Regions from separate parts of the Caballeronia sp. INML3B genome, predicted to be linked through region 2. Evidence: riboswitches for the same ligand, from Rfam matches in the RefSeq annotation. Region 2 holds a riboswitch; the other holds the start of a gene.
The links. A riboswitch is a leader RNA that binds a small molecule or an ion and turns the genes downstream of it on or off. The one in region 2 is predicted to bind glycine.
Positions count from the first base shown of each region.

Region 1 (7,579 bases), on a different contig from region 2:
AGCGTCAGCGCGAGCAGATCCGCCGCCGCGACGACATGGCCGCCCGCCGCGTGGATTGCTTCCGCGAGCGCGCGATAGTCGCGCACATCGCCATTCGCGCCGGGGTATTGCAGCAGCACGCCGAACGCGTTCGCGCTCGCAGCATCCGCGGCCGGGCCGACCTTCACTTCGATGCCCGCGGGCTTCGCGCGCGTCTTCACCACTTCGATGGTCTGCGGCAGCACGTCATCGGCGACGTAGAACACGTTCGATTTCGGCTTGCCGACGCGTTGCAGCAGCGTCATCGCTTCGGCTGCGGCCGTTGCTTCGTCGAGCAGCGAGGCGTTCGCCATCGCAAGGCCGGTCAGGTCCATCACCATCTGCTGGAAATTGAGCAGCGCTTCCAGACGGCCTTGCGAAATCTCCGGCTGATACGGCGTGTAAGCCGTGTACCACGCCGGATTTTCGAGCACGTTGCGCAGGATCACCGCCGGCGTGTGCGTGCCGTAATAACCCTGGCCGATGTAGGTTCGAAACACCAGATTCTCGTCCGCCAGCCGGCGCAGCGACGCGAGCGCTTCCGCTTCGCTCTTCGGCTGCGTGAACGCGCCGAGCGGCAGCGTTTCCTTGCGGCGGATCGATTCAGGAATCACCGCGTCGATGAAGGCCGCACGCGACGCGAAACCGAGCGCTTCGAGCATCGCGCGCTGGTCCGCTTCATCGGGGCCGATGTGCCGCTCGGCGAATGCGTCGTGGCATTCGAGCGCGGCGAGTGACAGGGAAGTGCGGTTCATCAGGCGATCCGGGTGTTCGAGCTTCATGTGAGTTCCTGCGATGCGGCTCACCGTTGAGCCGCAATCGTCATTGAGATGAGTTATTCGCCGATCGACTTGCCGTAGCCTTCGGCGTCGAGCAGCTTGTCCAGGCCGGCGTCGCCCGCCGGCTTGATCTTGAAGAGCCAGCTTTCGTACGGCGCGCCGTTCACCTGATCGGGCGCCGACGTGAGCGCGTCGTTCGATGCGACGATTTCGCCCGAGACCGGCGCGTAGATGTCCGATGCCGCTTTCACCGATTCGATGACGGCGATCGCATCGCCCGCGGTCACGGTCTTGCCCGCCGCGGGCAGCTCGACGAAGACGATGTCACCGAGCGCTTCCTGCGCGTGATCGGTGATGCCGACGGTCAGCGTGCCATCGGATTCGGTGCGGACCCATTCGTGCGATTCGGTGTATTTCAGATCGGCCGGGATGCTCATTGGATGCTCCTTGCGTGTGCTTTCGTGAGGTTCTTGATTCGAGGAAACGGGCGCGACGGCGTTACGACAGCTCGACGAGAACCTTGCCGTTGCGCACGAACGGAAGTTTTACCACGCGCGCCGGAAGTTGCTTGTCGCGGATGACGACCTGCACCGTGTCTCCGACGGCGACAGCCGCCGGCACGCGCGCGAAGGCGATGGATTCCTGCATCGACGGCGAAAAGGTGCCGCTCGTGATCTCGCCGTCGCCGTGCGGCGTGACGACTTTCTGATGGGCGCGCAGCACGCCGCCCGCCTTGCCGTTTTCCTTGATCAGCACGAGCCCGACGAAATTGGCCTTGGAGCCGTGCGCCTCGAGCGCGCTGCGGCCAACGAAATCGCGCTGCGTTTTCAGATCCACGGTCCATGCGAGGCCGGCGTCGAGCGGCGAAACCGTCTCGTCCATGTCCTGACCGTACAGGTTCATGCCGGCTTCGAGACGCAGCGTGTCGCGCGCACCGAGGCCGGCGGGCTTCACGCCCACGGCGGCGAGCGCGTTCCACAACGCTTCGACTTGTGTCGCCGGAACGACGATCTCGAAGCCGTCCTCGCCGGTATAGCCGGTGCGCGCGAGCATCAACTCGCCATATTGCGTCGACGGGAAAACGGCCGCGTTGAATGGCTTGATGTCCTGAGTTTGCGCGCGCGTGTCCGGCAGCACTTGCCAGGTCTTTTCGCGCGCGGTCGGGCCCTGAACGGCGATGATCGCGAGATCGCGGCGCGGCGTGATGGAAAGATTGAATTCGCCTTCGGCATTCAACTGGCCGAACCAGGCGATGTCCTTTTCCGCCGTCCCCGCGTTCACGACCACGCGGAAACTCGTTTCGGAAAAGTAGTAGACGATCAGATCGTCGATCACGCCGCCGTTGCCGTTGAGCAGGCACGAGTAGAGCGCACGGCCGGGCGTCGTGAGCTTGTCGACGTTATTGGCGATGGCGTACCTGAAGAATTCGCGGACGGCGTCGCCCTCGAAATCGACGACGCGCATGTGCGACACGTCGAACATGCCGGCGTCGGTGCGCACGGCGCGATGCTCGTCGATCTGCGAACCGTAGTTGACGGGCATGTCCCAGCCGCCGAAATCGACCATGCGCGCGTTGAGCGCGAGGTGGGCGGCGTGCAGGGGCGTGTGTTGAAGTTCGGTCATCGGGGCCTCGGTTCGCGAAACAAAAAGGCCACGCCGCGCACATTTCGCTCGGCCGATGCCTCTTCGTGCTGCCGAAAGCAGCGCGCAAGGCTCATGCCCCGTAGCGGATGCGATGCGTGACCCCTCTGTCCTCGGTACCTGAGAGATTGCGCGAACCGTGCACGGTCGTGCTGCGGTTCATCGCGCGCCCCTTCGGTGGGCAACTGGCTTCATGAGGAAGCCGCTGCCGCTCTCCAGAGTGCGAGGAAACGAATTCCTCGACGCCGTCGGTCCTTTTGCCTGAGAGTTTGCGGGTATGCCCCTTCGGCGGCGCGGTCTTCGCTGCATGAACGAAACCACGCGCTCTCCCGACGCGTGCGGCAGAATTTACGCGACCGAATAGGGCTTGTCAAACGGATTCGGGCGCGTTCGATGGACACCGAACACGTCCGCTGAACGATGTTCAGGCGAGTTGCCGAAACGGCACGCGCCGCCCTTCCCGGTCACTCTGAATCGCCAGTTCGATGATCGTCATCGTATCGACCGCGTCCTGCGGCGAAATGGGAAACGGCTTGCCGTCCTGAATCGACGCCGCCAGCGCGCGATAAAACTCGATATACGCGCCGTCCTTCGTGGCGAATTCATGACGCAGGTCGAGATCGCCATCGACTTCGCGCAGCACGCCCGGCGGATTCTTCGCAAACTCCGGATTGCCGGGCCGCATGCCGGAACGCAACTGGTCTTCCTGCGTATCGAGCCCGTTTTTCACATAGCTGCCCCGCGTGCCGTGGATCGCGAAACGTGGCGGTTCCAGCGCCGCGAGCGCGCTGGCGTGCAGGATCACTTCCTTGTCGTCGTAGCCGAGCACGAGATGCACGTAATCCGGCGCGTGCGCGTGATCGCGATGCGCCTTGACGAACGCCGTCACCGTCTGCGGCGCGCCGAAGAGCGTCAGCGCCTGATCGATCAGATGCGGCCCCAGATCGAACAGCAGGCCGCCGCCGCGCTCCGCTTCCTCGCGCCAGCGCTGCGGCACTTTCGGGCGAAAACGGTCGAAATGCGATTCGTAATGCGTGATGCGCCCAAGCCGTCCGCTTTCGACGAGCGCGCGCACCGTCATGAAATCGCCGTCCCAGCGGCGGTTGTGAAACGGCGCGAAAAGCAGCCCCTTCTGTTTCGCGAGATCGGCGAGCGTGCGGGCGTCGCGCGCGGAAAGCGTGACCGGCTTGTCGACGACCACATGCTTGCCCGCCGACAACGCGCGATGCGCGAGATCGAAGTGCGTGTCGTTCGGCGTCGCCACGACGACACATTCGAGCCCGTCGACGGCGAGCAGCGCCTCGAAGTCCGCGACGATCCGCGCGTTCGGATAATCCGCCGTCGCGCGTTCGGCCTGGCTCGTCGCGATGGCCGTCACTTCCGCCCGGCCGCAGTGCTCGATGACGGGTGCGTGAAATGTCGCGCCGGCGAGGCCGTAGCCCATCACGCCGACTTTCAGTGCTGTGCTCATGCGGGCATCGTCCTGTCGTAAATTCGATCGGATATTGTGGCACGAACGAGGGCCGGAACCGCGCCGCCGCTATCGTGTTAACATCGCGCTCTCCTCCGCGCGCGGGTTTCAGCAAGCGCGCCCCAAACTCCAGAAGCCCAATACGATGTCCGCTGGTCTCAACGCCGCGCAAAGCGAAGCCGTGCGCTATCTCGATGGTCCCTGTCTCGTGCTCGCCGGCGCGGGCAGCGGCAAGACGCGCGTGATCACACAGAAGATCGCGCATCTGATCGAAGGACGCGGCTTCGAGCCGAAGCACATCGCCGCGCTCACGTTCACGAACAAGGCGGCGCTCGAAATGCGCGAGCGCACCGCGAAGCTGCTCGAAGGCAAGACGCTCACGACGCCCGGCAAGGAAGGCCGCAAGATTCCCGTCAATCAATTGACGATCTGCACCTTCCACTCGCTCGGCGTGCAGATCATGCGGCAGGAAGCGGAGCACGTCGGGCTGAAGCCGCAGTTCTCGATCATGGATTCGGACGACTGTTTCGGCATGGTCCAGGAACAACTCGGCACGACCGACAAGGGTCTGATCCGCAAGATCCAGTCGATCATCTCGCTGTGGAAGAACGCGATGGTGTCGCCGGATCAGGCGTCCGTGCTCGCGAGCAACGACGACGAGCACCAGGCGGCGATCGTGTATCGCAGCTATGCGGCGACGCTGCACGCGTATCAGGCGCTCGATTTCGACGATCTGATCCTGCGTCCCGCGCAGCTTTTCGCCGAGAACGAGCAGGTGCGCGACAAGTGGCAGAACCGCCTGCGTTATCTGCTGATCGACGAGTATCAGGACACCAACGCCTGTCAGTACGAATTGCTGAAGCAGCTCGCCGGCCCGCGCGCGGCGTTCACGGCGGTCGGCGACGACGATCAGGCCATCTACGGCTGGCGCGGCGCAACGCTCGAAAACCTCGCGCAGCTCGGCAAGGATTTTCCGAAGCTGCACGTCGTCAAGCTGGAGCAGAACTATCGCTCGACGGTGCGCATCCTGACGGCGGCGAACAATGTCATCGCGAACAATCCGAAGCTGTTCGAAAAGAAACTGTGGTCCGAGCACGGCATGGGCGACACGATCACCGTCACCGGCTGCAACGACGAGGAGCACGAGGCGGAATCCGTCGTGTTCCGGCTCTCGGCGCACAAGTTCGAGCGGCGCACGCAGTTCCGCGACTACGCGATTCTTTATCGCGGCAATTTTCAGGCGCGCATCTTCGAGCAAGTGCTGCGGCGCGAGCGCATTCCTTATGTGCTGTCGGGCGGGCAGTCGTTTTTCGACAAGGCGGAGATCAAGGATCTCATCGCGTATCTGCGCCTGATCGCCAATCCCGACGACGATCCCGCGTTCATTCGCGCGATCACGACTCCGCGGCGAGGCGTCGGCAATACCACGCTCGAAGCGCTCGGCGCGTTCGCGGGCGCGGCGAAGGTGTCGCTCTTCGAGGCGGTGTTCATGGGCGGCATCGAGGCGCGTCTGTCTGCGCGGCAGGTCGAGCCGCTACGCACCTTCTGCGAATGGATTCGCCGGCTGTCGGACCGGGCGGCGCGCGATCCCGCGACCGAAGTGCTCGACGACATGATGGAAGCCATCCACTACGAGTCGTATCTCTACGATGCGTACGACGAGCGCCAGGCGCAGTCGAAATGGCAGAACGTGCTCGAGTTTCTCGAATGGCTCAAGCGCAAGGGCACGAAGCCCGAAGCCGCGCCGGGAACGGAGCAGACAGGCTACGACACCGCCGACGGGTTCGCCGATGAAGGCAAGAACCTGCTCGGCCTGATCCAGACCGTCGCGCTGATGTCGATGCTCGAAGGCAAGGAGGAAGATCCGGATGCGGTGCGGTTGTCGACGGTGCATGCGTCGAAGGGACTGGAGTATCCGCACGTGTTTCTGGTGGGCGTCGAAGAAGGGATCATGCCGCATCGCGGCAGCTCGGACGACGACGCGCCCATCGACGATTCGCGCATCGAGGAAGAGCGCCGGCTGATGTATGTCGCGATCACGCGCGCGCAGCGCAGTCTGCATCTGAACTGGTGCAAGAAGAGAAAGCGCGCGCGGGAGACGGTGGTGTGCGAGCCCTCGCGCTTCATCCCCGAGATGCTGCTCGACGATGCGCCGCCACCGACCGCCGAGGAAAAGCCGCTGTCGCCGAAGGATCGTATGGCGATGCTCAAGGCGATGCTGCAGAAACCTTGATGCCTTCTTCGTGCTCCAAACAAAAAACCCTGCGCCGCAAGACGCAGGGTTTTTCTCATTGCACTCGGGAAGGTTACTTCGCCGCGTTCACCATGTAATCGACGGCCGCCTTCACGTCCGCATCCGGCGCGTTCGATCCGCCCTTCGGCGGCATCGCGCCTTTGCCGTGCAGCGCGTAGTTATAGACGGTGTCCATCGGCTCCTTCAGGCGCGGCGCCCATGCGGCCTTGTCGCCGAACTTCGGCGCGTTGAGCACGCCGGCCGCGTGACACGCCTGGCAGACTTGCTCGTAGAGTGCCTTGCCGGCCTGCGCGGCATCCGCGCTTTGACCGCCGGCCGCCGGCGCCGCCGATGCAGCCTGCGGCACCGATGCCAGCGCCGCGACGGCTGCCGCCGCCTGCGCGTTCTCATTCGCGCTCGCTCCCGCCGGAGCCGCCGCGCCCGAAGCCGCTGCCGCACCTGATGCGCCCGCGCTCGCCGCTGCGCCCGACGCGGGTTGCGCCGGTTCGGCCAGTTTGCCGCCGCTGCCGTTCGCCATATAGACAACCGCGCGCGCAATTTCGAAGTCGCTGTAATCGTCGGGGCTGGCGCCGCCGCGTGCGGGCATCGCGCCCTTGCCGTTGAGCGCGTTGTGCAGGAGCGTGTCGTAGCCTTCGCCGATGCGCGGGGCCCACGCGCCGGCATCGCCGAACTTCGGTGCGCCAGCGGTGCCCGCTGCGTGACAGGCCGAGCAGACGGCCTTGAAAACTTCTTCGCCGGTCTTGTAGACGCGCGGTGCGTTGGCATCGCGGATATCGACCTGCGCGGCGGGCGCGATGCGCTCCTTCACCGACTGCTCGATGTCCGTGCCCGCGCCGGTACGCGTCGAGTTGTTCACATACACCGCGAGCAGAATGATGATGGCGACCGGGATGCCGAATCCCGCGATGACCGCGGCGATGAGTTGGCCGGGTGTCTTGATCGGGGCTCCGTGGGGTGCTTCGCTCATGCTTGTCTCGTCTCCCGTTTTTTGGTGTGAGTCGGTTCAGTGACAGCGTGACAGCTACCGCATTGCGCTTGCGCGGGCCTTGGGGAAAGGCACGGTCGATTATAGACGGAACGCTTAACTGTCGGCGCGAGGTGGCCGGGGCGGCGGTGCGGGCGTTTACCCGAATCGTGTGATGCTTCGCGCGATGCGTCCAGGCCCGTGCGATGGACGAAGTCATGGAAAACAGGTATTCTCTCGGATTCGCATGGGCCTTGTAGGCGCCTTTTGTTTTCGGGCGCTCCCTCACGCAAGGCCTTTCTCCGATGCGCCCGTAGCTCAATGGATAGAGTACTGCCCTCCGAAGGCAGGGGTTGCTGGTTCGATCCCAGCCGGGCGCGCCAATGAATTCCCCCTCGATCCGGTTGTCGTTCGTTGGTTGTTTCTGTCCGCGATTCCGCCGGCCCGGCTGA
Region 1 covers NZ_JALQDI010000001.1:30,979-38,557, forward strand. Annotated here, with positions in the region: gene gcvP (aminomethyl-transferring glycine dehydrogenase) at 1-800, opposite strand, end outside; gene gcvH (glycine cleavage system protein GcvH) at 854-1,234, opposite strand; gene gcvT (glycine cleavage system aminomethyltransferase GcvT) at 1,296-2,420, opposite strand; glycine riboswitch at 2,536-2,667, opposite strand; glycine riboswitch at 2,678-2,780, opposite strand; gene NCS58_RS00155 (oxidoreductase) at 2,863-3,909, opposite strand; gene NCS58_RS00160 (UvrD-helicase domain-containing protein) at 4,055-6,142, shown strand; gene NCS58_RS00165 (cytochrome c5 family protein) at 6,216-7,130, opposite strand; tRNA gene NCS58_RS00170 (tRNA-Arg) at 7,435-7,510, shown strand.
Region 1: another riboswitch for glycine. It lies ahead of gcvT (glycine cleavage system aminomethyltransferase GcvT); the one in region 2 lies ahead of NCS58_RS29160 (D-amino acid dehydrogenase).

Region 2 (7,579 bases):
CATGTCGAGCAGGCTTTGCACGCGCGGCATGACGTTATCGGGCTTCACGGCTTCGTCGGCATCCTCGCCGTCGCGTAATTGATAGTCGATGCGCCATACGTTGTGGGGCTGTTGGTGCACGAGCACGGTCGAGCCCGGATTCGACGATGGGTCGAAGTACGCGAGCCGCTCTGTCGGCCGCTCGCTCTCCAGTTCGATATCGACGATCACATAACGCCCTTCGTAGCTCGTTCCTTCGAGCTGAAGACCGAGCGCTTCGCGTATCGTGCTGCGGCCGCCGTCGCTCGCGACGACCCAGCCGGTTTCGAGCGCGTAATCGCCTTCGGGTGTCGTGAGTTGCAGCGTCGCGCCATCGTCGCGCGCGTCGATCGATTTCACGCGCGTTTGCCAGCGAATATCGATGAGGTCGGCGCGCTTCTCGGCGGCATCGAGCAGAAACTGTTCGATGTGATACTGCGCGAGATTGACCATTGGCGGCAGCTTCTGGTTTTCGTCCTGCGGCATCGTGAAATGCAGCACTTCCGTGTCGCGATAGAAGCTTCGGCCGCCCGTCCACGGCAGGCCCGTTTTCAGAAAGCCGCCGAGCGCGCCCAGGCGTTCGATGATTTCCAGGCTGCGCCGCGAGATGCAGATCGCGCGGCTGCCGTGACAGACCGAATCGTCCGCTTCGATCAGCACCGAGCGCACGCCATGATTCGCGAGCCCGAGCGCGACCGCGAGTCCGACCGGACCGCCGCCGACGATCGTCACGTCATGACGCTTCACTTCGACGCCTTGTTCCAGCGCCGGAACGCGCGCCGCATACTTTTTCGCCGTGAACGGATACGGCTTGAATGGCTTGTTCATCGAGTGCTCCTTGCGTGTTCCTCAAACGGCTTGCGCTGCGTTTTGCCTGATCGGCAACATCATGACGATGACCGCGCCGATTGCGAGCAACACCGCCGAATAGATCAGCCCCGACGTGAAGCTGTGCGTCGCGTCCTTCAGCCAGCCGACAATCAGCGGATTGAGCGCCGAGCTGATGTTGCCCGTCGCATTGATGACCGCGATGCCGATGGCGCGCGCCCTGAAGCTCAGTGCGTGATCGGGCGTGGTCCAGAAGATCGACATCGCCGTGTATGAGCCCGCCGACGCGAGGCATACGCCAAGCATGCGCAGCGCGGGGTTCGTCGAGCATGCGGTGCAGAGCCAGCCCGCGGCGGAGAAGAGCATCGGCAGCATCAGGTGCCATTTGCGCTCCTGCTTGCGATCCGAGCGGCGGCCCCAGACGATCATCGCGACGATCGTGCAGACCTGCGGAATCGCCGCGAGGAGGCCGATCGTGCGATTGCTCGCATCGGCGCTGAAGCTCTTGACGATGAGCGGCGTCCATACGGCGACCATCGCGAGCGTGTTCACGAGGCAGAAGTACGCGATCGCGAATTTCACCACGGTCGGCGAAAGCAGTTCCGCCACGATGCTCGTGCCGCGTGCATGCTGCGCCGGAGCGCTCGCGTCGCCGGAATGGTCAGATGCGAGCGTGTCGGCAAGCGCGCGCTTTTCGTCGGTATCGAGCCAGCGCGCGTTGCCGGGGTTGTCGTCGAGATAGCGATAGACGACGAGGCCGAGCACTGCCGACGGCAAGCCTTCCAGCAGGAAGAGCCACTGCCAGCCCTTCAGGCCGAGCGTGCCGTCGAGCCCGAGAATGAAGCCTGAAAGCGCCGAGCCGACGGCCGCGGTCACGGGCATCGCGATCATGAAAAGCGCATTGGCGCGCGCACGGTATGCGCCGGGAAACCAGTACGTGAGATAAAGCAGGATGCCGGGCAGGAAACCCGCCTCCGTCACGCCGACCAGCACGCGCAATACATAGAGCGACGCGGGGCTCGTCGCGAACATCGTGGCCGTCGACGCGAGGCCCCACGCGACCATGATCGTGCCGATCCAGCGGCGCGCGCCGATACGCGCGAGCACGATGTTGCTCGGAATGCCGCACGCGATGTACGCGACATAGAAGAGCGTCGTCGCAAGGCCGAATTGCGTGCTGGTGAGGCCGAGGTCCTTCATCATCGTCAGGCCGGCGAAGCCGATGTTGATGCGGTCCAGAAACGAAAAGAAGAACAGCACGAAAAGGAACCACAGCAGATGCCGCGAAACTTTCGCGATGACGGGCGGCTCCTGCGTGTGCGGGTTCGATGTGCGTTGCGTCGCGTTTAATGCGCCGCTTGCGCTCGTGGTTTCCATGCTGTCGTCTCCGGTCGTGTCGCTCTGTCGGACATCTGATGCGTCGGAGTATGAAGCGCGCAATCGTGCCGCTTGTCCTCAATTTGGGTACAGCGCGAGGCCGTCAGCGGCCCGGGGAAAACACTTACGCAGGGGAATCGTCAGACCTTGCCCGGCCCGATGCACAGCGCGAACAGTTGCCGCTGGCTCGAAATGCCGAGCCTGCGGTATGCACGCTTCTGATATGTGACGACGCTCGTCGCCTTGATGCCCATCGCATCGCCGATTTCCTGCGCGGTGCGGCCTTCGAGCACGCCGGTCAGCACGTCGAGCTCGCGCTTCGACAACTCCGGGCACAGGCCGCGCACGCGCGCGAGCATCAGATGCGAGATCGGCATGTCGCGCTGCCCGCAGATCGCGTAATGATGTTTCGCCGCGTGCGCGATGAGCGGCGCCATCGCTTCGATCAACGCGATCTCGCGCGGATGGTAGTTGCCGAAGCGCGTGTCGCGATACAGGTTCACGGAGAGCCACAGATCCGCGCTCGGCTGCACGAGCAGCGACACGCGGTCCGACACGTTCGGCTGGTGATAGCACGCCGCGCGATACGCCTCGTGCGCGATGTCCTCGCTCGTCTGCCGATGCAGCACGAGCATGGAGCCGGGCTTGTCGTTGCGCGCCGAGGAAACGATCTTCTGATTGCCGTCGAGCGCGTAGAAATGGCACGCGTAGGTGTCGGCGACATCGCGCAGGAAACGCCCGCCGCGATGATCCGCCACCGACACCGTGCGCGGCCGGTTGCCGAATTCATACGCGAAGATCGTGCACTGCGAAATCGCGGCGACGTCGCCGAGCAGCTTCAGCACTTCGGCGGCGAGCGCGTTGGAATCCTCGCTGCCGATCGACGACACGAGCCCGGTCGCGCGGCTGAGATCGAGCTGCCCGTTCGATGAGACGCGGTCGAGTCGCCAGGAGCGCATGATGGGCTGAACGAGATACGTGTGGGTCCCGCTATTCTAAGCCCGCGCTCCCGCCCGCTAGCGCGCGATAGCCGAGCGCAGCGCCGCATTGCGGCGCACGATCCAGTTGAAGAGCGGCGTGGCCATCAGCGTGCTGAGCACGGCCATCAGCACGAGGATCGAAAACAGTCCGGGCAGGATCACGCCCGCCGCGAGTCCGATGTTGATGATGATCAGTTCCATCAAACCGCGCGCATTCATCAGCGCGCCGATCGCCATTGCGTCGCCGGAAGGCTCGCCATTGGCGCGCGCGGCCGCCCAGCATGCGATGCCCTTGCCGCCGAACGACGCGAGCAGGATGACGACGGCCGCAAGCATGATGGCCGGGTCCATCAGCATGTCGAGCCGCGTGTTGAGGCCCGAGTAGGTGAAGAACATCGGCAACAGAAACACGACGACGAAGGGCTGCAGCATGTCGCGCAGCTTTTCCGTCAGCGGGCCGCGCGGCAGCGCCACGCCGAGCAGGAAGCCGCCGAACACGGCATGGATGCCGATTGCGTCCATCGCGAATGCGCAGAGCGAGAACAGCACCATCACGGTGGCGAGCACGCTCGTGGGCAGCGGTGCGTGCGGATTCAATCCGGCCGCGAGCCGGCGCAGCAGCTTCCCGCCGGCGAAGATCATGAAGAGCGCGAAGGCCGCGCCGCCGCCGATCGCCGCGTAGGCGCCCATCCACGAGCCGCCGAAGCTCGCGAGCACGATCGCGAGGATGCACCACGCGGCGGCGTCGTCGAATGCGCCCGCGGTCAGCGCGAGCGTGCCGAGCGATGTGCCGGCAAGCCCCCGTTCGTGGATGATGCGCGCGAGCATCGGAAACGCGGTGATCGCGATCGCCGCGCCGAGGAAGAGCGACGCCTCGTAGAGCCGCACCTTCTCCGCGAAGAGACCGGGGATCGTGTGCAGCCACGGCGTGAGCGCGAACGCGAGCGCGAACGGCGCCACGATGCCGGCAAGCGACACGCTCATCGCGCTTCTTGCGCGGGCGCGGAAATGGTCCGCGCGAAACTCCGTGCCGACGAGGAACATGTAGAGCCCGACGCCGAGCTGCGCCGCGACGTAGAGCATGCCCATCGTCGGCTTGGGAAAGAGCGCCTGCTGCCAGTGCGGGAGAAGCATTCCGAAGAGCGACGGCCCGAGCAGCACGCCCGCGATCATTTCACCGACCACTTGCGGCTGGCCGACGCGCTGCGCAAGCCTGCCGACAAGCTGGCTCGCGAGCACGATCACCGCGGCCTGCGCGAAAAAGTAGACGGACAATTGGGAAGACGGCATTTTTGAGCTGCGAAAGAACGAACGACGGGAGTCTGACGGCGAGCGCGGCGGTCTGTCAACGTGACGGGGGCTTGCCACGTCAGTTTTGTACCGGTATTGTCAAAAAGTTCGACAACGCGCCACGGAAGAGCTCGTCCCCCGCGACGACGCCGACGGAGCAACCGCCCCGGAAACTCTCAGGCAAAAGGACCGTGCGCGCCGGAACATCTGGAGAGCGGCGCCTGAACGCGCCCACCGAAGGGGAGCCCCGGCTGCCGACGCGAATGTCGGGCGGCCCGCGGGCGAAACTCTCAGGTACATGGACAGATGGGGCATCGGTGCCGGCTGCGGCATGTGGCCAAAGCCGGCGATGCTCAATCAATCTGGATCATGTCATGTCACGAATCGCCATCATCGGCGCCGGGATCACCGGCGTCACGACCGCTTACGCCCTTGCGCAGCGCGGCTTTCGCGTCACCGTTCTCGAGCGTCATCGCTATGCGGCGATGGAAACGTCCTTCGCCAATGGCGGGCAACTCTCGGCGAGCAACGCCGAAGTGTGGAATAGCCGTTCCACCGTGCTGAAAGGGCTCAAGTGGATGTTCACGCGCGACGCGCCCCTCCTGATGAATCCGCGGCCGGGCTGGCACAAGTACAGCTGGATCGGCGAGTTCCTGCGTCAGATTCCGAACTATCGTGCGAATGCCGCCGAGACGGTGCGCCTTGCGATCGCGGCGCGCGAGCATCTGTTTCGCATCGCGCGGGACGAGAACATCGATTTCGATCTCGAACGGCGCGGCATTCTGCATTTCTACGCGACCCGCAAGGAGTTCGACGCCGCATCGAGGGTCAACGAAATCCTGCGCGATGCGGGCCTCGACCGTCACCCGGTCGCGCCGGAAGAGATCGCATCGATCGAACCGGCCTTGCGCGGCTCGTTTCATGGCGGCTTCTTCACGCCGTCGGATTCCACCGGCGACATCCACAAGTTCACGCGCGGACTCGCCGATGCATGCGCGCGGCACGGCGTCGAGTTCCGCTACGACACGTCGGTGACATCCATCGACGAACAGGCGGGGCGGCTCACGCTGACCGTCGAGCATGCGGGCGAGGCGCAGGCGCTCCAGTTCGATGGCATCGTGATCTGCGCGGGCGTGGGCAGCCGGGCGTTTGCATCGATGGCGGGCGATCATCTCAACGTCTATCCGGTCAAGGGCTATTCGATCACCGTCTGTCTCGACGATGCGAAGAGCCGCGATCGCGCGCCGTGGGTCAGCCTGCTCGACGACCGCGCGAAAATCGTCACGAGCCGGCTCGGCGCGGACCGTTTCCGCGTCGCGGGCACGGCGGAGCTGAACGGCTTCAATCGCGATATCCGCGCGGACCGCATCGCGCCGCTCGTCGAATGGACGCGGCGTCATTTCCCCGATGTGTCGACCGCGCGCGTGATTCCGTGGAGCGGCCTGCGCCCGATGTTGCCCGGCATGCTGCCGAAAGTCGGGCAGGGCAGGCGTCCGGGCGTGTTCTATAACACCGGGCACGGGCATCTCGGCTGGACCTTGTCGGCCGCGACGGCGGAGATCGTTGCGGAGGCGGTGTTGCAGCGTTTGCCTTCGAAGCGCGTGCACGTTGGCGCGTCGTCGCGGGTGAGGATGGATACGCCGGCGTGATATCGTCGGCGCACTGTTCACTGTCCGAAGGAGCGCGAAATGGCCGAACTCGTCAATTGCCTTTGGTTCGACGGTAATGCCCGTGAAGCGGCGGAGTTCTACGCCGCCACCTTTCCCGATAGCCGCGTCGGCGCGGGCCATGCGTCCGCGAAGCCGGGCGTGGGGCAGGGGCCGGAGTTGACCGTCGAGTTCACCGTGCTCGGCCAGCGCTTCCTCGGACTGAACGGCGGCCCGAACTTCAAGCCGAACGAAGCGGTGAGCTTCATGGTGCATACCGGCAGCGCGGAAGAGACCGATCGCTACTGGAACGCGATCGTCGGCAATGGGGGCGAGGAAAGTCGGTGCGGCTGGTGCAAGGATCGCTGGGGTTTTTCATGGCAGATCACGCCGAAGCGGATGCTCGAGATTTTCAGCGGCCCCGATCGCGAAGCCGCGCGACGCGCGATGGACGCGATGATGACGATGAAGAAGATCGATATCGCCGCGATCGAGCGCGCGGCGGCGGGCGCGCATCGTTGACGCTACGTCCAGGGCGTGCTTGGAGCTTTTGTTAATCGGGCTTTCGCCGGGATCCGGCAAAACCTACAGCGAACGCTCGATAGCCTTGCCGAGCAAATCAATCCCGAGATCGATCTCTTCCTCGCTCACGGTAAGCGGCGGCGCGATACGAAACACCCCGCCCATGCCAGGCAACTGCACGATGTTCATGCTCAACCCGAGCTTCATGCACTCGCGCGTGATCTTCGCGCCGAGTCCATCGGCGGGCTCCTTCGTGCGGCGATCCCTGACGATCTCCACACCCAGCAGCAGACCGCGTCCGCGCACATCGCCGATGCAGTCGAAGCGCTCCATCAGATCGAGCAGCCCGCGTCTGAGCCGCGCGCTCATCACGTTCGCGCGCGCGACGAGCCCATCGCGCTCGACCACGTCCAGCACGCGCAAGCCGACGGCAGCCGGCAGCGGATCGGACACGTGCGTCGTGTAAAACAGATAGCCGAGTTCGTGCGCTCTTTCTTCGATCGCCGCCGAAGTGATGGTGGCCGCGAGCGGCAAACCCGCGCCCAGCGTTTTCGATAGTGTGAGGATGTCGGGCGTGACGCCGTCGCGCTGGCACGCGAACATCGTGCCCGTGCGGCCGATGCCGGTTTGCGCTTCATCGAGAATCAGCAGCATGCCGCGCGCCTCGCACTTGCGCTTCAGCGCCGCCATGTAGCCTTCCGGCAATTCGATGATGCCGCCCGAGCTCAGGATCGGCTCCGCAATGAACGCCGCGAGATTGCCGCTCGACTGACGATCGACGAGATCGAACGCGTAGTCGAGTTCCGCGAGCCAGTCGTAGTGACCGTTGCGCTCGAAGCGCGGGCGATACGGAAACGGCGCGGGAATCGCAAACGAGCCGACCGCCGCCGGACCGACGCCCTTGCGCCCGGCGCTGTA
Region 2 covers NZ_JALQDI010000073.1:23,585-31,163, forward strand. Annotated here, with positions in the region: gene NCS58_RS29140 (FAD-dependent oxidoreductase) at 1-846, opposite strand, end outside; gene NCS58_RS29145 (MFS transporter) at 868-2,223, opposite strand; gene NCS58_RS29150 (LuxR C-terminal-related transcriptional regulator) at 2,364-3,182, opposite strand; gene NCS58_RS29155 (cation:proton antiporter) at 3,240-4,493, opposite strand; glycine riboswitch at 4,614-4,687, shown strand; glycine riboswitch at 4,698-4,802, shown strand; gene NCS58_RS29160 (D-amino acid dehydrogenase) at 4,868-6,142, shown strand; gene NCS58_RS29165 (VOC family protein) at 6,182-6,661, shown strand; gene NCS58_RS29170 (aspartate aminotransferase family protein) at 6,725-7,579, opposite strand, start outside.